3 regions of the Salipaludibacillus sp. HK11 genome follow, and region 1 is predicted to be linked to each of the others. Evidence: riboswitches for the same ligand, from Rfam matches in the RefSeq annotation. Region 1 holds a riboswitch; each other region holds the start of a gene.

The links. A riboswitch is a leader RNA that binds a small molecule or an ion and turns the genes downstream of it on or off. The one in region 1 is predicted to bind cyclic di-GMP.
Region 2: it holds a riboswitch for cyclic di-GMP, as region 1 does, so the genes downstream of both, sinI (DNA-binding anti-repressor SinI) here and ACM26V_RS16210 (anti-repressor SinI family protein) in region 1, are expected to answer to the same signal.
Region 3: it holds a riboswitch for cyclic di-GMP, as region 1 does, so the genes downstream of both, ACM26V_RS19990 (flagellar assembly protein A) here and ACM26V_RS16210 (anti-repressor SinI family protein) in region 1, are expected to answer to the same signal.

What each region holds. Positions count from the first base shown of each region.
Region 1 is NZ_CP181045.1:3,461,613-3,469,760, reverse strand. Features, by position in the region: gene ACM26V_RS16225 (TIGR01440 family protein) at 1-246, shown strand, start outside; gene glyA (serine hydroxymethyltransferase) at 2,429-3,694, shown strand; gene upp (uracil phosphoribosyltransferase) at 3,966-4,595, shown strand; cyclic di-GMP riboswitch class I at 4,878-4,979, shown strand; gene ACM26V_RS16210 (anti-repressor SinI family protein) at 5,013-5,189, shown strand; gene ACM26V_RS16205 (Crp/Fnr family transcriptional regulator) at 5,229-5,906, opposite strand; gene ACM26V_RS16200 (S8 family serine peptidase) at 6,259-8,148, shown strand, end outside.
Region 2 is NZ_CP181045.1:4,839,583-4,847,730, forward strand. Features, by position in the region: gene lepB (signal peptidase I) at 1-178, shown strand, start outside; gene yhbH (sporulation protein YhbH) at 420-1,586, shown strand; cyclic di-GMP riboswitch class I at 1,881-1,971, shown strand; gene sinI (DNA-binding anti-repressor SinI) at 1,999-2,136, shown strand; gene ACM26V_RS22940 (hypothetical protein) at 2,265-2,498, opposite strand; gene ACM26V_RS22945 (YbjQ family protein) at 2,755-3,072, shown strand; gene ACM26V_RS22950 (hypothetical protein) at 3,152-3,718, shown strand; gene ACM26V_RS22955 (manganese catalase family protein) at 3,937-4,830, shown strand; gene ACM26V_RS22960 (PAS domain S-box protein) at 5,004-6,857, shown strand; gene ACM26V_RS22965 (hypothetical protein) at 6,945-7,376, shown strand; gene ACM26V_RS22970 (ethanolamine utilization protein EutH) at 7,472-8,148, shown strand, end outside.
Region 3 is NZ_CP181045.1:4,201,610-4,209,757, forward strand. Features, by position in the region: gene ACM26V_RS19980 (methyl-accepting chemotaxis protein) at 1-1,135, opposite strand, end outside; gene ACM26V_RS19985 (methyl-accepting chemotaxis protein) at 1,542-3,323, shown strand; gene ACM26V_RS19990 (flagellar assembly protein A) at 3,383-5,434, opposite strand; cyclic di-GMP riboswitch class I at 5,482-5,568, opposite strand; gene ACM26V_RS19995 (fluoride efflux transporter FluC) at 5,772-6,179, shown strand; gene crcB (fluoride efflux transporter CrcB) at 6,176-6,553, shown strand; gene ACM26V_RS20005 (BCCT family transporter) at 6,605-8,148, opposite strand, start outside.

The DNA of each region.
Region 1 (8,148 bases):
AAAGCAGGTGGCTCTATGGCATCGTTTGTTTTCAAAAATATGATGGATCCCGTTGTCGTAGAAGAAATTGCCGCTGACGCGGGCATCGATATTGGTGACACCTTTATTGGCATGCATTTGAAAAAAGTTGCCGTTCCTATTCGCACGTCGGTGAAACAAATCGGTGAAGCGCATTTAACGCTTGCACGAACAAGGCCAAAACTAATTGGCGGCGAGAGAGCCGTTTACACATTAAGTGAGTGTTAACAATCATAAAAAAGGAAACACAGTGTAACTTTAAATGGTTCGGTTTCGGTGGAGAAAATAAAAATAACCAATCAAAAAGAGTGCAAAACGTATAGTGATTTGCTCTCTTTTTTGGCTAGTACTTGGGTGGGAAATGCTTCTATACATAATTTAAGAATATTGCATTTATTTTTTCTCTCGTTTTTTATTAATTGATTTAGCTAAATATACAATGATAAAAAAGATGAGATACAAGATGAAAATTAAAATAATAATAGAGCTGACAATATTGCCATATCCATAGAGATGAATAAATATCCAATTAATTGTAATAAGTAATAGCGCTAGTATCAGTTTTGTCCAATAATACTTATTAGGGTCTAAGAGGAATTTCTTTATGTTATTCGCCAAACTATCACCTACCTTGTTTGATGTGAAAGAAAAGAAAATGTGTCTTTTTAAACATTATCTGATAACAAATATAGGTTTATTGGCAGTAAATCCATCCTATAGGTGAATTAACTGAATCTTACAATCATTATCGATTTAATCCAAATTCGATAGTCTACTTTTAACCAAGATTACTTTAGAATACATAGCTCCATGCTATCGTATACTCTTAATTTGGGCAATCTGTGTGATTATTTTCGATTTTAATGTGATAATTAAGCTGTTATTTCACAATTTCTCCTCAGTGTCGGAACTACTTAGGCACAACACGGAGGATTTTTTTGGTTTGGGTATTGCCAGAAGAAACTATTTAATCTTTGGTGTAGTGGGAAAGGAACGGAGGTAGTTGTGACCCATGCGAGCTAATTCTAGAAAGGAAGGGTCACAAGAGAGAGCGAGTTGTGCCCCATGCGAGCTAATTCAGGAAAGGAAGGGTCACAAGAAGGAGCGTCTTGTGCCCAATGTGAACTATTTCAGGAAAGGAAGGGTCACAAGAGAGAGCGAGTTGTGCCCCATGCGAGCTAATTTCAGGAAAGGAAGGGTCACAAGCTGGAGCGTCTTGTGCCCCATGCGAGCTAATTCAGGAAAGGAAGGGTCACAAGAAGGAGCGTCTTGTGCCCCATGCGAGCTAATTCAGGAAAGGAAGGGTCACAAGCTGGAGCGTCTTGTGCCCCATGCGAGCTAATTCTGTAAAGGAAGGGTCACAAGAAGGAGCAGCTTGTGACCCATGCGAGCTATTTCAGGAAAGGAAGGGTCACAAGAAGGAGCAGCTTGTGACCCATGCGAGCTATTTCAGGAAAGGAAGGGTCACAAGAAGGAGCAGCTTGTGCCCCATGTGAGCTAATTCTGTAAAGGAAGGGTCACAAGAAGGAGCGTCTTGTGCCCAATGCGAGCTAATTCAGGAAAGGAAGGGTCACAAGAAGGAGCGTCTTGTGACCCGTGCGAGCTAATTCTAGAAAGGAAGGGTCACAAGAGAGAGCGAGTTGTGCCCCATGCGAGCTATTTCAGGAAAGGAAGGGTCACAAGAAGAAGCAGCTTGTGCCCAATGCGAGCTATTTCAGGGAAGGAAGGGTCACAAGAAGGAACGTCTTGTGACCCGTGCGAGCTAATTCTAGAAAGGAAGGGTCACAAGAGAGAGCGAGTTGTGCCCCATGCGAGCTATTTCAGGAAAGGAAGGGTCACAAGAAGAAGCAGCTTGTGCCCCATGCGAGCTAATTCAGGAAAGGAAGGGTCACAAGAAGGAGCGTCTTGTGCCCCATGCGAGCTATTTCAGGAAAGGAAGGGTCACAAGAAGAAGCAGCTTGTGCCCCATGCGAGCTAATTCAGGAAAGGAAGGGTCACAAGAAGGAGCGTCTTGTGCCCCATGCGAGCTAATTCAGGAAAGGAAGGGTCACAAGAAGGAGCGTCTTGTGCCCCATGCGAGCTAATTCAGGAAAGGAAGGGTCACAAGAAGGAGCGTCTTGTGACCCTTGGCGAGTAGAATTGGAAAGAAAGGGGCGCAAGATACAGCACTAACTAAATAAATGTATCTGCTTAGCGAAAGATAAACGCCAAAGCCGAAATGTTACAGCCATAATAGTCCGAAGATTCGTCATTTTTCAAATTGAAAACGAATTCATTCGTCTGACAAGTGGTTTGCCCTTTTACAATGGAGGAAGAACAGTATAAAATAAAGAACAGATTGAAAACTAGAACACGTATGACCAAGTATCAACAAAGTTAGCGTGAATGAGTTCAGGGAGGGTTTTGACTAATGGCAACAGAAAACAATCAAGCTTTAAGTCACGTAAGTGCGCAAGACAAGGATGTTTTTAATGCAATGCAAGATGAGTTAAAGCGTCAACAAGACAACATAGAATTAATCGCATCGGAAAACTTTGTATCAAAAGCAGTCATGGAAGCACAAGGATCTGTCTTAACGAACAAATACGCAGAAGGTTACCCGGGAAAACGATACTATGGCGGATGCGAACACGTAGACATTGTGGAAAATATCGCTCGTGATCGAGCCAAAAAACTTTTTGGTGCAGAATTTGTAAATGTTCAACCCCATTCGGGTGCACAAGCAAATATGGGAGTTTACTTTGCTTTTCTTGAGCAAGGAGATACAGTGCTCGGCATGAATTTGTCGCACGGTGGTCACTTAACACACGGAAGTAAAGTCAACTTTAGTGGGAAGCAATACAACTTCGTCGATTACGGTGTTAACAAAGACACTGGTCTCCTCGATTATGAAGATGTGCGTGCTAAAGCAATTGAGCACAAACCGAAAATGATCGTCGCTGGAGCAAGTGCCTATCCGCGTGAAATTGATTTTGCTAAATTCCGTGAAATAGCCGATGAGGTTGATGCATACTTAATGGTTGATATGGCTCACATTGCTGGATTAGTTGCAACAGGTGATCATCAAAATCCGGTTCCTTTTTCTGATTTTGTGACGACAACAACGCACAAAACCCTCCGTGGACCACGTGGTGGGATGATTCTTTGTAAAGAAGAATATGGAAAGAAAATTGACAAAGCGATGTTCCCAGGCCTTCAAGGTGGACCGCTTATGCACGTGATCGCTTCAAAAGCGGTCGCACTTGGTGAAGCACTACAAGACGATTTCAAAAAGTATTCTGCGCAAGTCAAAATGAATGCCGCAGCACTTGCCGCCTCTCTGAAAGAGGAAGGCGTCGATCTCGTCTCTGGAGGAACGGATAATCATTTAGTATTACTTGATTTGAGAGGATTATCTTTGACAGGAAAAATCGCCGAGGAAGCGTTGGACAAAGTGGGGATTACTGCGAACAAAAATACGATCCCGTTTGACCCAGAAAGTCCTTTTGTTACGAGTGGTTTGCGCATTGGTACGGCTGCTGTGACATCTCGTGGTTTTAAGGAGAGCGAATTGCAGAAGGTCGGTAAGATTATTGGCCTTGTGTTGAAGAATGTGGAAGATGAGAATGTGTTGAATAATGCGAAGGATGCGGTTCTTGAGTTAACGGGACGCTTCCCGCTTTACGCAGATGAATAAATAATTGATGAGCAGCTGTCGGTTTTTTGGCAGGTGCTCTTTTTTGTTGATGGGATTCTAAGTTGACTCTTGAATATAACTGTTGTTTTGTGTAGAATTTCTTAGGAGCGTGTAAGTGATTAATGAATCTTTTTGTACTTTAAGAATGTTTAACTTTGTTAAAGGATTAAAGTATAAGATAAACTAAGGCTTTCGCCATGAAGGATTTGGCGAGAAGCCAAGTTTTTCTAGTAAAAATAAATGGATTCTATCTATAAAGGAGCGGGTTTTAATGGGTAAAGTGTATGTGTTCGATCATCCTCTCATTCAACATAAGTTAACGTATATTCGCAAGAAAGAGACTGGTACAAAAGAGTTTCGCGAATTAACAAATGAGATTGCTGGGTTGATGGCTTTTGAAATCACGAGAGAGCTTCCGCTTCGTAATGTTGAGGTGGAAACGCCGGTAGCAATGGCGAATTGCCAGACGATTGCTGGTAAAAAATTAGGAATTATTCCGATTCTTCGTGCAGGGCTAGGTATGGTTGATGGCATCATGGGGTTAATTCCTGCAGCTAAAGTGGGACATGTTGGTTTGTACCGCGATCCTGAAACGTTGATGCCGGTGGAATATTATGTGAAGCTTCCAAAGGATATTGAGGAACGTGAATTGATTGTTGTTGATCCGATGCTTGCAACTGGTGGTTCAGCAATTGAGGCAATCAATGTCGTGAAAAAGCGTGGTGGGAAAAACATTAAATTGATGTGTCTCGTCGCGGCACCTGAGGGCGTTGAAGCGATGGAGAAAGCTCATCCTGATGTGGATATTTATCTTGCGGCGTTGGACGAGAAGTTAAACGACCACGGCTACATAGTACCAGGCCTAGGTGACGCTGGAGACCGCTTGTTCGGAACGAAGTAATTGGCGAACTTATCACGTTTAATAGCATAGGTTATCTTAGAGGAAAAGCAGACGCTTTTTCTCTTTCTTTGGTTAGACTGAAGCTTAGCGTATTCAGAAATTAGTGGAATGTGGTGTTGGTACAAATGGAATGTCTGCCGCATTGTTGAGATTTTTCATATATTTCAAAAAATGTAAGTTAGCTAACATCTTTTGATAGTTAAATTGTGTAAAATAAAATGAAAGATTGATTATCTGTCAATAAGAAATCCTTGATTTAAAGCACACAATCATTTTTCTTTTACTAGTAAAAGGCAAACCTGTCGAAAGGCAGAGACGCAAAGCTTTGGGTCTAAAGGTGCACCAAGTCGAGTAGCTTGCACCAATGATTGCCAGGCCTCCTTAGTTTAAAAGAATTATAGGAAAGGGGGCGTGGTGATGGTTAGAAAAAGTATTAACGCAGATTTGGACAAAGAGTGGCAGAGTTTGATGATCAAAGCAAAAAATCAAGGGATGACGGCAGAGGAAGTTAGAAATTTCCTTCAAGATCGAAGAAGTGCATTTTCTCGAAGCATTGTAGAACAGACGAAGCGACAAAAGAGCTCATCTGCTTAATTAAGCAGATGAGCTAATGAAGAAAATGATAAGACTTTGTTATCGATAATCAGCAACTTTCTCATTCATGTTTAATTGATAAAAACCATTTTTACGCCTAATAACATTGTTTTCTTCAAGATTTTTAACTATTAGACTAATCGTTTCTCTTGATGAGCCAACCATTGTTGCCAAATCAGCTTGAGTTAATTTTACTGAAGCAGTCAGCCAAGAGTCATCAGAAGTAGCTAGCGAATGAGTTAATTTGTTAAGGATGAAAAGCAATCTATCTTCGACTGGGTCCAAGGCAATTTTTTCACTTAATTGGTACGTATTTTGTAAGCGAACAGTTAAGATATCGAGTAGTTTCAAGGCGACTGACGGATTTCTAGTTAAAAAGAGGGTGAACTGCTCATTGCTTATGCAACAAACATGACATTCTCCTATCGTTTCTACATAATAGAAATCACTATCGGGAGATGATTTACCGATAGAGCCAAACATATTGCCATCAGTGAAAATATCGAGCGTAAATTGTTTGCCAGCTTGATTTACTCGGTACAAACGGACTTGTCCTTTTTTGAGAAGATAAACAGTGTTTGTTGGTGTATTCGGAGAGGCGACAATTGTTCTTTTTGGATGAATCATCTCCTTACTCATCTCTCCTAGCATAATCAGTTCTTTTTCAGGTAACTCCCTTAACAAGTTAAAATGAGATAATAGATTTAATTTGTCCATAACCACAACTCCTCAAAAAAATCAAAATACCCAATGCAGAGTATTATTTTACCATATTTCCTAGACGATTCCCCAATATTATTTGGAAAATTCAAGAGGTGCCTCTTTTTATGGTTGTAAAAAGCAGTGTGAGCTTGTTGAGTTTAACAGGATATGATATCGCTCGAATCCCTTAAAAGAAGGTTTCCCCAGACATTCCTGTGAACCAGCAACCGCACCCTAAGACTCACTCTGCAACTCCTCGCAACAAAACTCACCACCTTAACCAGTTACAATCTCATTTCAATGGATAAAAGAGCAATAAATAGTAAAAGATAGAGGGGCAGGAAAAGTGACGAAAGGGGATTTAATATTGAACAAACGTTTTAACCTTCGCTCTCTATATAAACAAATTAGTCTCATAGCGCTAATCATTCTTTGCCTCACCGCGGTACTATTTCCGCTTATAGGCAGCGCACAAAATGACACCTATGATCGACTCGAGCATCCGAGATCAATTGAAATCAACAACAGTAACAATAACAACGACGAACAAGAGACGATCACCTTTCCCGATCGGCCCGAAATTCACGATGGCGTCCTGCCGATCAGTACGACAAATGATCAACCAGCAATTTATATTATTGAAGCAAAAAACAATCCAAAAAAACTAGCAAAAAAAGTAGAACAAACGATAGAAGGTGCAGAACGAAGAAAGATGTTCAAGCACATTTTTAACGGATTTTCGATACAACTTTCCGAAGAACAAGCCAACAAAGTCGCAGCACTAGACGAAGTCGCAAGCATCGATAAAGTCGCATTCTATCAGCCCTACGTTGATGAAAGCATTCCATTTATCGGCGGAACTTCAGGGAACACGAACAGCCTATTTACTAGGGGAGACGACAACTTGACAGGTAAAGGTGTAAAAGTTGCCGTCATTGATACCGGCGTTGATTATGCCCACCCCGATTTAAAAGATAATTATCACGGAGGCTTTGATGTCATCGATCAAGACGACGACCCGATGGAAACAAAGAAAGAACAAGGGGTCCCGACCATCCATGGCACTCACGTCGCCGGAATCATATCAGCTAACGGAAAACTAAAAGGCGTTGCACCCGAATCAGAAATTCATGCCTATCGCGCGCTCGGACCTAACGGAATGGGCACAACCGAACAAGTCATCGAAGCAATCGAGAAAGCCGTCGAAGATGAAGTTGACGTCATAAACTTATCACTCGGCAACACAGTCAATGGACCCGATTGGCCAACGAGCAAAGCACTTGATCAAGCCGTCGAAAAAGGAGTAGTTGCCGTTACATCGAATGGAAACAGCGGGCCAAATTTATGGACAGTCGGCTCCCCAGGCACATCAGCAAAAGCAATTTCAGTCGGAGCATCAACACCACCAATGAAAGTCCCATACTTGATTACCGACACCGACCGCAAAACAGAAATCGTCGTTCAACCAATGCAAAACGCAACAAAATGGAAATTTCAACGCTCCTATCCAATCATAGACGTCGGCCTCGGCAAAGAAGAAGACTATGAAAACATCGACGTGAAAGACAAAATCGTTTTGGCGAAACGAGGGATTATCAGTTTTACAATCAAAGCGAAGATTGCGCTAGCAAATGGGGCGAAAGGGGTGATCGTATACAATCATCAGCCCGGCGAATTCGCCGGCATGCTCGAAGAACCCCTGGATATTCCAGTCATCAGCGTTCCAAAAGAAGATGGCGAACGACTGACAAATATCATTAAACAAAATGATCAAGAGCAGATTCGCACGATTTATCGTGAAGAAGAAGATCGCATCGCACCGTTCAGCTCTCGTGGTCCTGTCACACATACGTGGGAAGTGAAACCAGATCTCGTTGCCCCTGGAGTCGAAATTGACAGCACGATTCCAAGCGGATATTTGGACTTGAACGGTACGAGTATGGCATCCCCACACGTTGCGGGAGCCGCAGCTTTGCTCATCGAAAAATATCCAGACTGGTCACCTGAACAAATTAAAGCTGCCCTGATGAACTCCGCGAAAGTGCTGACTGATGAAGAAGGAAATCCTCATCCACCACACATTCAAGGAACAGGGAGAATTCAACTCGATCAGGCATTATCGACAGAAACACTCGTATATCCAGCGCAACTCAGCTTTGGACAGTGGTTGAAAACGGATAGTCGATTACAGAAAGACGTAACCTTGACGATTGAAAACCTCTCGGACGAACGAAAAAAATATACGATCGAACCACCC
Region 2 (8,148 bases), 1.4 Mb from region 1:
CTTTAATTTACTAGAAATAACAGGTGAAAAGGAAGTTCCACCAGGGTATGTTTTTGTTTTAGGAGATAATCGGAGAAATAGTCTCGATAGTCGTCATATTGGATTTATACCTATAGAAGAAATTGTAGGAAAAGCAAACATGGCTTTTTGGCCACCAAAAAAAATACGTTTTTTTTAACGAGGAATCGATTGAAAATAAAGGACATTTAATTTAAATAATGACTATTTTGATAACTTTTGCAATGTTATTGCAGGAGTTTTTACTTTACCGGGTTAGTAGTATCGATGGATTTAAATTGTTTGTAGATAGGCTTTTCCAATGTTGAGAATTTTGACAACTAACTGTCCATTTTGCATAGGATAGACTAAGAGAGATCGAAGTTAATCATATATATAATAACATGAAGGAGGGAAAACGGATGATAAACCGTTCGGGGAAAAATTATATTGTCTCTCAGGAGAATTGGTCCCTCCACCGGAAAGGTTACCAAGATCAGCAACGTCACCAAGAAAAAGTCCAAGATGCGATTCATAAAAACTTACCAGATTTAGTTAGTGATGAAAGCATTGTAATGTCAAATGGTCGCGATGTTGTAAAAGTTCCAATTCGTTCATTAGATGAATATAAAATTCGTTATAATTATGAGAAGAATAAACATGTAGGGCAAGGTGATGGTAACAGTAAGATAGGTGATGTTGTTGCGAGAGATGGAAGTAAACAAAAAGAACCAGGAAAAGGAGACAAAGCTGGGGATAAGCCTGGAGAAGATTATTATGAAACAGAGGTTTCAATTGCGGAATTGGAATTGATGCTATTTAGAGAATTAGAATTACCAAATTTGCAGAAAAAAGAGGAAGACAATACCATAATCGAAGATATTGAGTTTAATGATATTCGTAAAAAAGGATTAATGGGTAATGTAGATAAAAGGAGAACAATCCTCGAAGCATTGAAACGTAATGCGATGAAAGGTGAAGCAAGTGTTGCACCGATTTATAACGATGATTTACGGTTTAAAACATGGGAAGAAAAAGAAAAACCAGAATCAAAAGCTGTGGTAATAGCAATGATGGACACTTCTGGAAGTATGGGAAGATTCGAAAAATATATGGCTCGGAGCTTTTTCTTCTGGATGACAAGGTTTTTAAGGACAAAATATGAGACTGTTGAAATTGTTTTTATTGCCCATCACACAGAGGCTAAAGAGGTATCGGAAGATGATTTCTTTATGAAGGGTGAGAGTGGTGGAACAATTTGTTCATCTGCGTATAGAAAAGCACTTGAGGTAATAGATGCTAAGTATCCTCCATCTAGCTATAATATTTATCCTTTTCATTTTTCTGATGGAGACAATTTAACTTCTGATAATAAGAGATGTACGCAGTACATTCAAGATTTAATGGAAATATCGAGTTTTTTTGGATATGGAGAAGTTAACCAATATAATAGAACTTCGACTCTTTTAAGTGTATATAAGAAAATAAATGATCCGAAATTCCGATATTACGTTTTGAAAGAAAAAGCGGATGTTTATCAATCACTCAAGTGGTTTTTTCAAAAAAATCAGCATGAATTTATACATTAACTTTCTAAAAGGATGATCTGTATTAATGCAGATCATCTTTTTATATAAAATACATATCTAATTACCTATAAATTTAACTATTATAAACAATAATAAATATATCTATTTAATTTATTATGTCTTTATATCTATTTACATCATAATATAAAAATATTATCATTCAATTAACGGTTCGTAATATAGAACAAAAAGGAGGCGGATTGTTTATTAAGTGTTTTAATTCGAGGTATTTTAGAAGGGATGGAGTATTTGATCGCTATTCGTTCTTTATAACGAATAAAAATTCCGCTGCTCATTAAGAAAAGGCAAACCTATTAAAATGTAGGACGCAAAACTATGTATCTAAGGGAATAGGAGGAAATCCTAGGGTTGCATAGTTGCCTCTAATGAAGTGCATAAGGAGGATAACCTCTTGCTAACATTTAAGAGTGAAGAGAATTCAGAACAAGAATGGGCCTTGCTAATAAAATCGGCATTAGAGCAAGGGGTGACACCTGAAGAAATCCGGATTTTTCTATACGAAAAAAATCACGGGAGTCGGGAAACTTAGGAATTTTGTTGTTTTATATTGCTCTAAAAAACATTTTTAAAATAACTTTCTATCATTATAGAATTCAACTGAATTGTTGTAAGCTGCAATCCATTTCCCAAATTAACGAGTGGGGAGAGTAAATTCCTCTACTCACTCTTGGGGTTCTTTTCGATAAAAAAAGCCACAGAACGATAAAGACCAAAAAGTAAAACTGCCGCAAGCAATGACCCAGACATGTAACCTGCAGTGAAATTACGTTCAATAAACCACGCTTCATTTTGTCCTACAAAAATCCCTATTAAGATAGAGCTAACTAGTATGCTTGTAATGATGAAAAAATGCCATTTATTTTCTTTACTCATTTTTTTGAATGAATCCATTCCTGATCCCTCCTGATAATTCCATATTACTTATATTATAAGGCTAATTGTAAAACGGCGCAATCTGAACAAGCAAGTTGATGTTCATAAGTGGTCACAGATGAAATTTATTAAGTAATTCTTGAAAATTGCGCCCTAAAAAACATTCCATTTAATATTCACTTTTTAAATTGTTCTTAAACAGCGACAAAAAAAGGAAACTTTTGTCGGTTATTTTCGTAAATCAATTATCAAAGTATACGAAGGAGGAACAAAGATGATAATTGTGAATACAGAACAGATTGCAGGTATGGAAATTGTTCAAGCTTTAGGTGTGGTATCAGGAAATACAGTACAAGCGAAACATATTGGAAAAGATATTGTTGGAGGATTAAGAGGATTAGTTGGTGGGAAAATGAAAGAATACGAAGAAATGTTCAATGAGGCTAGAGACATCGCTGAAAAGGAAATGATTTCACGTGCTGAAAAATTAGGTGCAGATGCAATCGTGAACGTCCGTTATACAACTTCCACCATTATGCAAGGATCATCAGAAGTGATGGTCTATGGTACGGGAGTGAAATTGAAAAAGTAAGATGGGTTCGCACGTTGCAGTTTTTTATTGACAGTTGCTAGTTGCTTTTAATGGATTTAGAGAGGAGAGGCAGTTGCAGATGAATCAGAAATATTTGTCGCTTTTATTTTTGACATCACTTCTTATGATTGGGTGTTCTATTAAGAGCGAAGATGGTCAGAATGACAGTGATCTTGAAGGGTTTATTGAATCCGAAAAGATCGTTTCTGAAACAGAAGCAGGAGAATTTGTATTGCGACTTGTCTCAGAAAAAGCAAGGTATAAACTAGGGGAAAAAGTTGATGTAAGAGGAAAATTAAAATACATTGGTGAAAATGCCGAAATAGAAATTTCCCACTCTGAAAGTCCATTTTTCTTTGAAGTGATCGAAGTGAATAGAGGAGTAGAAATCCCTTATTTCTTGAATGAAGTGCTGGAAATGACACTCCTAAAAAATAATGAGTGGTATGAAGAAGAATTCCATAAAAGAATAGACAATCATGCTGCAGATGAATACGATGAATTTTTTCAAATATTTATGGTAGAAGAAGGATTTCCAGTGGGAGAATATGAAATCGAATTAAGAGCAGACTTTCTCACATCTGCTGGTGAGGAATCTGAGAGCCATAACTATAATACATCGATTGTTATTGATGTGAAAGAATGAATCTGTTAGGTTTTTTAAATTACACTTTAAGAATGTTTAACTTCGCTAAAGGATTAAAGTATAAGATAAACTAAGGCTTTCGCCATGAAGGACTTGGCGACAAGCCAAGTTTTTCTAATAGAAGTATTAGGTCAAGTCCTTCCCATCATATAGATGATATGTAGATATTAGACAGTAGTGAAGAGAGATTATCTTGATCATCTGGAGGGATTTAATAAATGATTTTGAGGATGGATAAGCTTTTAATTGATTTGCCTAGGCCCGAAAGCCCTGATGCGAATGCAGCTGCAGCGGTTCAAGAATTACTTGGTGGAAAGTATGGTGAAATGTCTACTTTAAATAACTATATGTTCCAATCATTTAATTTCAGGCAAAAAAAGAAATTTCGTCCGTTTTATGAATTAATTGCTAGTATTACGGCCGAGGAATTTGGGCATGTGGAATTAGTATCGAACACGATTAATTTAATGATTACTGGTACGACGTTTCCAGGAGATCCGAACATTGCGCCTATGGAAAATGCGAAAGACAAAAGAAATTCCTATCACTTCATTCAAACGGCGCAAACTTCTCTTCCAGGAGATTCGATGGGTAGACCTTGGTCAGGTGATAATGTCTTTAATAGCGGAAACTTAGTACTTGATTTACTTCATAATTTTTTCCTTGAGTGCGGAGCTAGGACTCATAAAATGAGAGTATATGAAATGACTGATCACCCTGTTGCTCGTGAGATGATAGGTTATCTTCTTGTTAGAGGTGGAGTCCATGTGCTTGCATATGCAAAAGCATTAGAGATCATGACGGGAGTCGATATGAAGAAAATGCTACCGATCCCAGATTTAGATAATCGTAAATTTGATACAGCTAGAAAGTTTGAAGCGCAAGGGTCCCAACGGAAACTTTATACATTTAGTCCAGAAGATTATCAACAAATCAGCCAAATATGGAAAGGAAATCATCCGGATGGCGGTCAACTTGAAGTTATTAAAGGAGCGCCACACGGAGGGCCAATCCCTGATTTGGAAGAGGTTCCAGAAGAGTTTGCTCCAGGTGTCTCAGAAGAGGATTTCAAAGAAATAGCCAAACGATTGCAAAGATCAGCAGGACTATAATTCAACAAAGTATGACACGGCTATCTACGAATAGTCGTGTTTTTTATCATTTTATGAGGAGTCAGGTAGATAAAAAAAGTCAAGACTTTAAAAAAAAACAGAAAAAATGATCAATTATTTGGTAAGATAAGAATAAGTTGCCAATAGATTTGAAAGATAATGAGGTGAAGATAGTGTGCACATACGAGAGTAATCAATTTGCAAATGGTATTGGTTCAATTATGGGAGGAAATGAGTCAACTACTGACTCATTAGTTGACTCATTTTCTCAAACCATGGATCTACTTTCAGAAGGTATCCTTTTTTTAAATCTGAATTGGCAATTTGAGTACATAAATCAAGCTGCAGAAAAAATGTTAAAAAAAGATCGGTCAATTCTTTTAGGGGAGGATATTTGGAATGAATATCCTCATTTAATTAAGACACTATTTTATGAAGCTTATCATCATGCACATTTAAAAAATACCTCTGTTGAATTTGATGAATATGAACCTAAGTTTGATACGTGGTTTCATGTTAAGGCCTACCCAAAGGAAACCGGATTACTTGTTATTATGCAAGATATTACTGAAAAGCATGTAGCAATGGAAGTTGTTGAAGAAAGCTATCGAACGCTGTTTCAAAAGCATCCAGACGCAGTCTGCTCTATTGATTTAGATGGGAATTTCCTCGCGATTAATACGGCGTTTAAGAATTTATTTCCAATTGAGGAGAGATTATTTTTAGGTAGTAATTACCTTAAATTTCTTCCGAACGATATGAAGAAAAAAGTTAAAGAGTTATTTTACTTTGCTAAAAATGGAAAACCGCAAGCGACTGAGTTGAATTTCTCAAAGAAATTTAATCGTCCATTTTATGTACTTATTACAACGTTACCTATCATTGTTCAGTCAAATATTATTGGTGTATACGGAATTATTAAAGATGTAACGGCCGAACGAGATAGTCTTGAAAAATATTTGTCCGTTTCTCAGACGAATGAGTTGGTCCTTAATTCGGTTGAGGATGGAATTGTTGGTTTTGATGATTCGTCGAATGTCGTTATGTGGAATCGGGCAGCAGAGAAAATGACGGGATATAAAATAGAAGAGTTAACGCCAGAGATTGTTAACAAAATGTTCAAAGAAGACAGATTACTCAATCGCTCTGAAGTTGAGATAGATACATCGAATAATGAAAAGAATTTAGAAGAGTCGATCATTCGAGTGGCGAATGCGTCTATTTTTAGAAAAGATGGTAAACCGATCATTATAGAATACGTAATGACTCCAATTGCAGGAGTGGGTAAAATTGTCGGGAAGGTATATACCTTTCGAGACATTACTGAAAAGAAAAAATCTGAAGAACTACTTTATCAATCAGAGAAACTTTCTGCTGTGGGGCAATTAGCCGCAGGGATTGCTCACGAAATTCGAAATCCCCTTACTTCATTGAAAGGATTCCTTCAATTAATTGAAATAAGTGGCGAAGGAAAACCTGAATATTTTGAGATTATGAATTCTGAATTTGTTCGAATCGAACAAATATTAAATGAGTTATTGATTTTGTCGAAGCCACAAACAGTCAATAAAGAAGTAAGTTCATTGAATTGTCTGTTAGATCATATTATCACTCTTCTAAATACACAAGCCATAATAAAGAATATATACATTGAGAAAAAGGAAGATGGTTCAAAGATTAATATTTATTGTACGAATAATCAAATAAAGCAAGTTTTTATGAATTTTATCAAAAATGCTATCGAAGCGATGGAAAGTGGAAGTATAATTGTTGAATTACGAAAAGAAAATGAATATGCTGTAGTAGATATTATCGATGAAGGATGTGGAATTCCAGAATCGTTATTATCGAGGGTTGGAGAACCTTTCTTTACAACGAAAGAACGAGGAACCGGTTTAGGCCTGATGGTTTCTTATCAAATCATTGATGACCATGATGGTGATATAAAAGTTGAAAGTAAAGAAGGGGAAGGCACTAAATTTACAGTTAGATTACCACTACACCAAGAAAATAATACTTTAACTTAGTGTGGATGAAAAGGCTCCTTGCTAAAAATTCCTTTCCGTATATAATGATAGTATTCGTAATGATTGATATTCGAAAGGGAGTAATAAATGAAAAAAGCAATTATTTTTATCGTTATTATTATTGGGCTTCTTTATGGAGGTTACCGTTATTTTTTAACTGTTGCATCTGATCAAATGATAGACCAAGTGGCAAGTGAATTATTAACTGAGGAAGTAATTAACGAAATTATAGATGATCCGCAAGTTTCTGCGGTAATTGAAAAATATCGAGGAGAAATTCAATCTTTTCAAGAATCTTCTATTCAAAAAGAAGAGCTACCTTTTTCAACAAAACAAGAAGCAACGAAACTTTTGGTCAGTAAATTTTCTTTCGGAGAGATTCGAGAGATTACAACTAAAGCATCTAGAGGTCTTACTGTGCAGGAACAAGTCGAACTAGAGAAAAAAGTGATGGATCGTTTGACGCAAGAAGAACTAGAAGCTTTGCTTGTTGTAGGATTGACGGAAATAGGTTATTAAAGATTCATTAAACCACTGTTCAGGGGGAACAAGTGGTTTAATTTATTTTTTGACAAAAGGATTTGGTGTAGACGATGTGGGTACATACGTTAATTATGTGGACGCTAATAGCATTTATATTTGTGGGAATCTTAGACAAAATCCGAGGGAATCGGAAGGGGTATGGCCAGGCTTTTGATGAAGGATTTCAAGCAATGGGCCCATTAGCTTTGGTTATGGTTGGAATGATTACAATTTCTCCGGTGCTTGCAAATATATTGAGACCTCTTGTAAGTCCGTTATTTATAGCTGTTGGAGCAGATCCAGCAATGTTTCCAGGTATGCTCCTTGCCATAGATATGGGGGGGTACCCACTAGCAGTAGAGTTAGCAGAAAGTAGAGAAGCAGCCTTATTTTCAGGTGTAATATTATCGACAATGTTAGGACCAACTTTTGTGTTCACTGTCCCAGTAGCGTTAGGCTTTATTAACAAAAACGATTATTCGATCTTAGCTAAAGGAATTATGATAGGATTAATTCCAATTCCACTAGGAGCTTTTCTTGCCGGATTAATAGCGGGATTTCCAGTGACATTTTTAATTGTACAATTAATACCAGTGTTATTATTTGTTACTGTTATTATCTCTGGATTAATCTGGTTAGATAAAATAATGATCAGCATCTTTGTTTTTACGGGTAAAGCTGTGATGGCCTCAGTTTCAATAATTATAGGAATTGTTGCTATTCATGAATTGACTGGAGTTGAACTTATTCAAGGACTAACTCCTTTTCG
Region 3 (8,148 bases), 740 kb from region 1:
TAACGTTTTTTATTTCTGTCATATCTTTCACTGTTGCATCAATTGCTGTAAAAATATCGCCGAGAGCATTCCTAGTCAACTGAACTTCTTCAGCACCTTGAGATACACTTAAGTCATTTTTTTCAATCGCTGTAACAGCCTCGCTCGTTGTAGTCGTAATTTTGCCAATAATACCTGTGACGTTCTCTGCCTCTTGAGATGTTTGCTCAGCTAGTTTACGGACTTCATCAGCGACAACAGCAAATCCTTTTCCGGCTTCACCAGCTCGAGCTGCCTCAATGGCTGCATTTAATGCTAAAAGGTTTGTTTGTTCAGAGATTTGTGTAATTGTATCAACGATCGTATGAATCTCTTTTGAATAGTCATCAAGCGTTTCTACTTGTTGTTTTGTTTGCTTTGATTCTGATTGAATGTCGTTCATCTTTTCGACAACGTCCTCTAATTTATTTCTACCAGTTTCAGTTGAAGCCAAGGTAATAGAAGAGTTTTTTTCTGCTGAGGTAGCTTTTTCTTTGGCAATTTGAATAAGTGATGATAATTCTAACAATGCTTGTGAAACTTCTTTAATTGCATCGGTCCCACTTTTCGCCTGCATGTTCATTTCTTCGGCGTAGAGTTTTACATCAGAGGAACTAGTCTTAATTTCTTCTATAGCTGACGCATTCTCTTCTGTTGATTCAGCAACATCAGTAGAAGATTGCCGTACCAAAAAAATCATCTGTTCAATTTTTTGGTTAAGGTTATTAAAAGCGAGACCAAGTTGACCTAGTTCGTCTTTAGATGTAATATCAATTTTCTTCGATAAGTCGATAGTATCTCCATGCATTGACTGAAGGGTCTTGTTCATTTTATCAATTGGTTTCATGACAACCCATTTTAATCCGGTTAATAAAAATGAGACCATGATGATCAAATTTACGATAATTGTGAAATATGTTTGTAGAATGCTGTTTAATTGAGTACCTAAAACGTCTAGAGCACCTGATTCAAATAAAATAATTTGTAAGTACGAAATTGGCGCCCCCATTAATAAACTAAATAAAGTTGCGATAACAATAACAGATACCATTTTCTTCCGAATTGTCGACGGAATGCTTTTTTTTATGAAGCTTTGTTTTTTATCTCTTTCTGACATAAAATTTCCTCCTTAAGGTTATATATAATAGGACTAAAGATACAAATAATTATACCCTATTTACTGTGTAAATAACCCTACTTCGATAAATAAAACAAGTTATTACCTATATATTTCGAGTGCATCCCTGTCATAAAGTTCATATTATGAATCTAAAGGGGTGTTTTATTACTATATTATGTTAATTGAGAAATATATACCATATCAATCTCTTTTGGTGTAGTAATCAATCTAAAGTTGTGTTTATGCAAAATACCGAATAATATGACAATTAATTGAATTTAAATAGTGTAAATTATACTTTTAAAGAAATACTGTATTTATGATTCGACAATTATGTTAAAATTGCGACAATAGTTATAGGTATATATCAACAGGTTGTTAGATTGTTGGAGGAGGGATATAGATGAATCAGAATTTAAAATGGAGAAATAAAATTTCAAACCGAATATTTGCGATAGCGACGTTATTTATTATTCTTTCGATAGTTATTTTAGGTTATGCAAGTTATGAAGTTGCTAAGAGTGAACTGACAAAAGCAGGACAGCAAGACTTAAGGGTAAGGGTTGAATCTGCAGGAGAGTTACTGGCAGTGCTTAACGATCGAGTTGAGTCTGGAGAAGTATCGATGGAAGAAGCGCAAGAAGAAGCACGATCCCGTTTGGCTGGACCAACTATTGAAAACGCTGACAATGGTTCGCCGATTAGAGAATTTCACGACTCACCTTATACATATGGCGAGGAAGGTTATGTTTATGGATTTATGAATGATGGGACAACCGTCATTCACCCTCGCGGGCAGGAAGGTCAAAATCTCTATGATACGCAAGATGAAGACGGCGTTTATATGATTCGTGGTTTAATCGAAGCAGCTGCGGAGGAAGATCCAAATGATCGTTACTATACGTATATGTGGTTAAATGCTGGAGAAGAGGTAGCTAGAGAAAAACATGCGTATGTTACTTTTTTTGACGAGTGGGGATGGATGTATGGATTAGCTGCATACAGCGATGAGTTTTATGAAGCGGCACAATATATTGGGTGGATGGCTATTGCAATAGGAGCTATAACCATCATCATTGCGTCCATTTCGTTATACCTTTTCTTGAATAAAATGAGTCGACAAATTAATAATGTGAGATTTGCTGCTGAAAGAGTGGCGTCGGGCGATTTGTCGGATGATGACTTGGCCGTAAAGGGACAAACGGAAATATCCTTGTTATCAACATCGATTAATGAAATGAAAATAAAGTTGCGAAAAATGATTGATAGTATTCAAGATAAATCTTCTCAAGTGGCCGCCTCTTCAGAGGAATTAACAGCTAGTGCTGAGGAAAATAGCTCATCAAGTGAGCATACTGCCAATGAGATACAATCCTTATCGGATTTAGCGGAACAGGTGAAAGGAAGGTCGAATGATAGCTTAGTTGCTGTTCAAGAACAAGGGAAAGGCTTAAATGAAGTAGTAGCTGCAACGGCACTTCTTAGAACTAAGTCAGAAGAATCTGTATCGATATCCAAAGAGGGCGGAGCATCGATGGATGAAACGTCTGAACAAATGAATGGCATTTCCTTGTCAGTGAACGAATCGATGGAAGTGATTAGAAGGTTGGAATCGCGGTCAAAAGAAATTAATGAAATTATTAGTACAATGACTGATATAAGTGAACAAACAAACTTATTAGCACTTAATGCATCAATTGAAGCCGCAAGGGCAGGTGAACATGGTAAAGGATTTGCTGTAGTGGCTGATGAAGTGAGAAAATTGGCAGAGCAATCAGGTTCATCTGCCGACAAAATAAAGGGTATGATTGTTGACGTACAAGATGACACGAGGACATCAGTGGATTCGATGGAAAGAGTGACAACAGTTGTTGAAAAAGGGCAGTCCTCAATGAAACATATGAAACAATTGTTTTCTCAAGTGGAATCGATCAACTCTGAAGTTGATGGACAAATTGTGGATGTTACAAAAGTGATCGGATTTATGAATGAAAAAGGAACTGAATTAACAAAGGCAATTGAAGACTTCTCATCATACGCAAATACGATGACTGAGAGTACTAACACGGTGGCAGCAACATCTGAGCAGTCATTGGCATCGATGAGTGAAATAGCTAAGACAGCGGAAGAGTTAAGTGAAATAGCTATTAATTTACAAGAGAAAATTAATGAATTTACCACATAATTTATAGCCTGATGTGCTGGTTTGCAGCGCATCAGGCTATTATATTTCGCAATATCAATTTAATAAAATACTAAATTTTCATTCTCATCCAAATGAGCTCGAATATCAAAGTAATCCTTTTTGAAAACATATTGTTTGTCACCGACTTTTATAACAGTGTCTGCCATGACTTCTTTGATTTTAATCTGTTGGTCATATGGGACTTCAATGAATGTTTTTACTCCTGAGGCTGAACCTGCTTGCTCAATTGTAACGCCTTCTTTGCCATGAATCCGTCCGCCCATTGTTTTCCCTTTAATGGTTACACTTCCATCGGAATGGATGAAAGTGTTCACACAACCCTTGCCTTGAATATAGACATCTCCATTACAATGAATCTCACTATTCATTGAGTAATTAAGAGTAATAGAAGAATTGTTTTCTATTGGGCTTTGACATATTTCCATTAAACTATGCGCTTCATTTATGAGATCATCAACATCAGAATTTGATTTTATTACATTGTGATTGTTAACAAGAAAGCTTTTGTATAACTTTATCGCAAATGTATGCCAGCTTCGGTCGAGTAAATCTTGTCTTTCATTAATGGCTTTAACTAACTGTGTAGTTGTTGGTTTTAAATCCTTAAATTTAGTCTCTGCCAACACTTTAATAACAGGAGTCAATCCTTGTTGGCTTTGATACGTGTCCTGGAATTTAGCTGATTGAGTTAATTGTTTCAACACTGTAACGAAAGGTTCAAATATGTGAATGAATGGCTCTAGTTTCTTAGCTATCTCTTCAAAAACTAAACTGTTCTTACCAGCAATCAGTGAACTATTAATCGAGTTACCTACGATGGTAATTGAATTTCGCGTTTGAATAGAACTATGAAAAACATTTCGGTGCATCCATGCAGATCCTTCTGCATCGACGGTCATTTGTTCATTTACATGACCAGTTATTTCAACATCACCGACAAAATGTATATTACCGTCTTCCATATTCAAATCGCCACGATGTAATAGTTTTGGTAGAATAGATACACGTACAAGTTGGCCAATTTGTTCTACTTTCGGTCTGCCCTTCGTTATTGCAATAATTTTATTTTCTTCTGGCAAATATTCTATCCCACTACCCATCTTGAGAATGACCGGCTCACCTGATTTCGCTTTGAGACTTTCACCATAAACATTTATTCCATCTTCTCCAGGAGTCGGATCCATAATAGTAGCTAACATTTCTCCTTCCTCTATGGAAGGAATGTAAATGGATTCTCTGAAATCAATGCTTCCATCGATTTTTTCAGAAAAGGGTGTTGTTCGCTCGTGAATGTCGATAGAGTAAGAAACTTCTCCATTGGAGCCGTCTTTGGGCAACATTCCTTCAGCAATTATATATGATTCTGGTTCGCTGGATTGACATGCAGATTTGATTCGATCGTGCTGAATATTTTCAGTAATTTTCATTTTTTCTAATTGGTCATAGACATCTTTTTCTGTAAGCTGGTTGTTAACTTGTGTGGCTTGAGCGACTTGAATCTTTATTACGTCAGTAGGAGGGTGGTCTTCTATGGATGGGATAATATAATAACCAGGTTCAACAGCTAGAGTTACCTCTTGGTGTTGCTGGTCCACCTTCACCGACCACTTTGTTTCAATCGCTTTTGTCTCTAAGTCGAACTTTAATAAATCACCATTAGTTAAATAGGTTCTACCTTTTACAGGCTCACTATTTTTTAAAACAGTAAAATCCGGTGGCACTTCAAGTAGTGGTTTTTTCGTTTCTGTGTCTTGAAAGTAGAGGCTACCATCTTTGACCCATGCTTTGCCTTGTAAATTTTGGTTAGAAAGGTCTGACAAAGGGGTAGCTTGCGATGGGGATGAGTGGTGATCTTGAATCTCCTTTTTAAGCCAATCTTCCCATCCAGAATCATTTTGATCGCTAGTTGTAGAGTTGTCTATTTTAGAAACAATGATTTTTGCCTTTGATCTATTGAGTCCAAATAGGCGCTCAGAACCTGGATCAACAATTTCAATATGCACATCTTTTTTTTCTAGTTTTAATTGATGGAGTGCCTTCTCAATGGCAGAATCCACATTTTTACCTTGAAATATCAATGACTCAGTCAAGGCAATCACCACCTCTTCAAATAAATTGTAGAAGCAGACTTTTCTGCTTCGGCAGCTCGGCGATCATAGAAGATGTCTTCCTTAGACCCGTAGCTTTGCGCCACTATTTTTCAATAGGTTTGCCATTATCGTCAGTTAATGTAATATTGTAGTAATTTCTACTTATATCATACTCTATTTTGTTAATGATGAAAACGTTTATTTCAGCTCTTAAAACATTATTGCTGTGTTTGCGTGAGCATTAATTTCTTCTTGATCATTAGAAATCATTTGTCATGCTTAGTGACAAAGAACTATACTCTAGCTAGGTGAGTATTTAGTAAATAAGGTGGTTACCATGAAACTGAAAATTTGGATAATAATATCGATATTTTTTGGCGGGGTACTCGGAACGTTGCTTAGGTATGTCATCAATTTACAAACGATGACATTACTTTTCCCTATAGGGACTGTCATTGAAAATTTGCTGGGTAGCTTTTTACTTGGGGTGTTAACAGGATGGATTGTTGTGAAAGTAATTCCTCCTGTTGTGAAGGAAGGAATAGGTGTAGGATTTTGTGGTGGATTCACGACGATGTCAACGTTAGCTGCAGATTCTGTATTTTTAGCAGGGCAAGAGACGTTATTTCAAGCCAGTTTGTATCTTGCAGTCTCTTTGTTAGGTGGAGTTGCACTAGCGTTTCTTGGCATCGCTATTGGACAGAGAGTAGCAACGGGTAAGAAGAAAGCAGGTGTTAAAGTGTGAACATCCTTATTGTCGCCTTAGGTGGAGGTTCTGGAGCAGTATGTAGATACTTGCTTGGTTTATGGATCAAAAATAATACAAAACAGAGAAAGATTCCTACCGCAATGCTATATGTTAATTTACTTGGTTCATTAGGGTTGGGAGTTTTGTTTGGGCTACTTTATCAGGAAACCCCTTTCGTAGACTATGATAACCCAATATTTTTACTACTCGGAGTCGGTTTCTTTGGTGCTTTTACGACGTTCTCAACTTTTACTGTGGAAGCATCTAGCTTGATGAATAAAAGTAAGTGGCGAGAGCTAGGAATTTATATTGGATTTTCAGTAACTGGATGTATTGCTATGTTTGTTTTAGGGATGTTTTTAATAACTTAAAGGCAGATGAAAAACGCATGATCCCTAGGACCATGCGTTTTTTACTATGAATTATTTTTTATCCTTCTGGTGATCTTGATCTGATTCGTCTTTTTTATCTGCTTCCAAATCTCCGTTTAATTGATCACCAATATCGTCACGTAAGTCGTCATAAATTTTCTCTTTAAATTCATCATAGACTTCTTTCTTAATATCATCGTATACTTCATCTTTGACTTTTTCATAGACGTCCTTTTTTATTTCTGTGTAGGCTTGATCTTTAAAATCATCATATGCTTCGTCTTTCATTTGTTCATAAACATCATCTTTTATTTCGTCGTACGCTTCATCTTTGAAGTCATCGTAGATGTTTTCTTTCATCCCACCGTATACTTCTTCTTTGACTTTTTTGCGCTCACGTTTCGAGGTGTGGAGTCTGTCAGCTTTTAAATCTTTCCCCATCATCAGTAATAAAGAAAAGATCATGACCAACATGATAATCGCAAACGGCAGAGCGGCAACGATGGAAGCGGTTTGTAACCCCTCGAGTCCACCACTGACTAATAAAACACTTGCAGTACCTGCAATTAATAGTCCCCAAATTACTTTGATCGATAATTTAGGTGCTAAACTTCCAGCACTCGTCATTGCACCTAAAACATATGAAGCCGAGTCTGCTGACGTGATAAAGAAGACGACAATCAAAAGCACAGCCAAAATACTCATGAAAGTACTAAGTGGTAAATTTTCTAACATGGCAAACAAGGCAACCTCGACGTCATTTTGGACAAGACCACCGATTTGATCATTGCCGCCTAAAATCATATCTAAGGCGGTACCACCAAATGCAGTAAACCATAGTGCTGCTAATAGAGAAGGGACAATTAATACCCCTGCAACGAATTCACGAATCGATCTTCCTCTAGATATTCGTGCAATGAAAATCCCCATAAATGGTGCCCATGAAATATGCCAAGCCCAAAAGAAGATCGTATTATTGCCAAGCCATTCACCGTCACCAAACGGGTTTAAATCCAAGCTCATTTGCGTCACATTTGTGATGTAGCCGCCGACCGTCGTCACAAAATTTTGCGCAATGAACAATGTTGGCCCAGTAATGATAACGAAAAGTAAAAGTATTGCAGCGATGGTTATATTGAGTGTACTTAAAATTTTAATACCTTTGTTGATACCGGTAGCGGCCGAGAACATAAATAAGACCGTAACGATTGCAATAATTGATAATTGCGTCGCTGGGGTATTTGGAATCCAATCGATTAAGTAAGATAGTCCACCAGTAATTTGCAAGGCACTAAGACCAAACGTTGTAGCGACACCTGTTGACGTTGCCAATACAGCAAGTACGTCGATCCCTTTTCCGAGAGGCCCATGCGCTCTGTCTCCTAAAATAGGTTGAAAAGCAGAACTAATCAATGCTGGTTGATCTTTTCTGAATTGTACATAGGCTAATGTGAGTGCTACTAAAGAAAAGATTGCCCATGGGTGTAGTGCCCAATGGAATACTCCGTAACGGAGACCAGCGGCAGCGCGAACACCTTCTGATGCACCAATGTAATCTGGGTGTGGATCAGAAAAGTAAAGGACAGGTTCTGCAA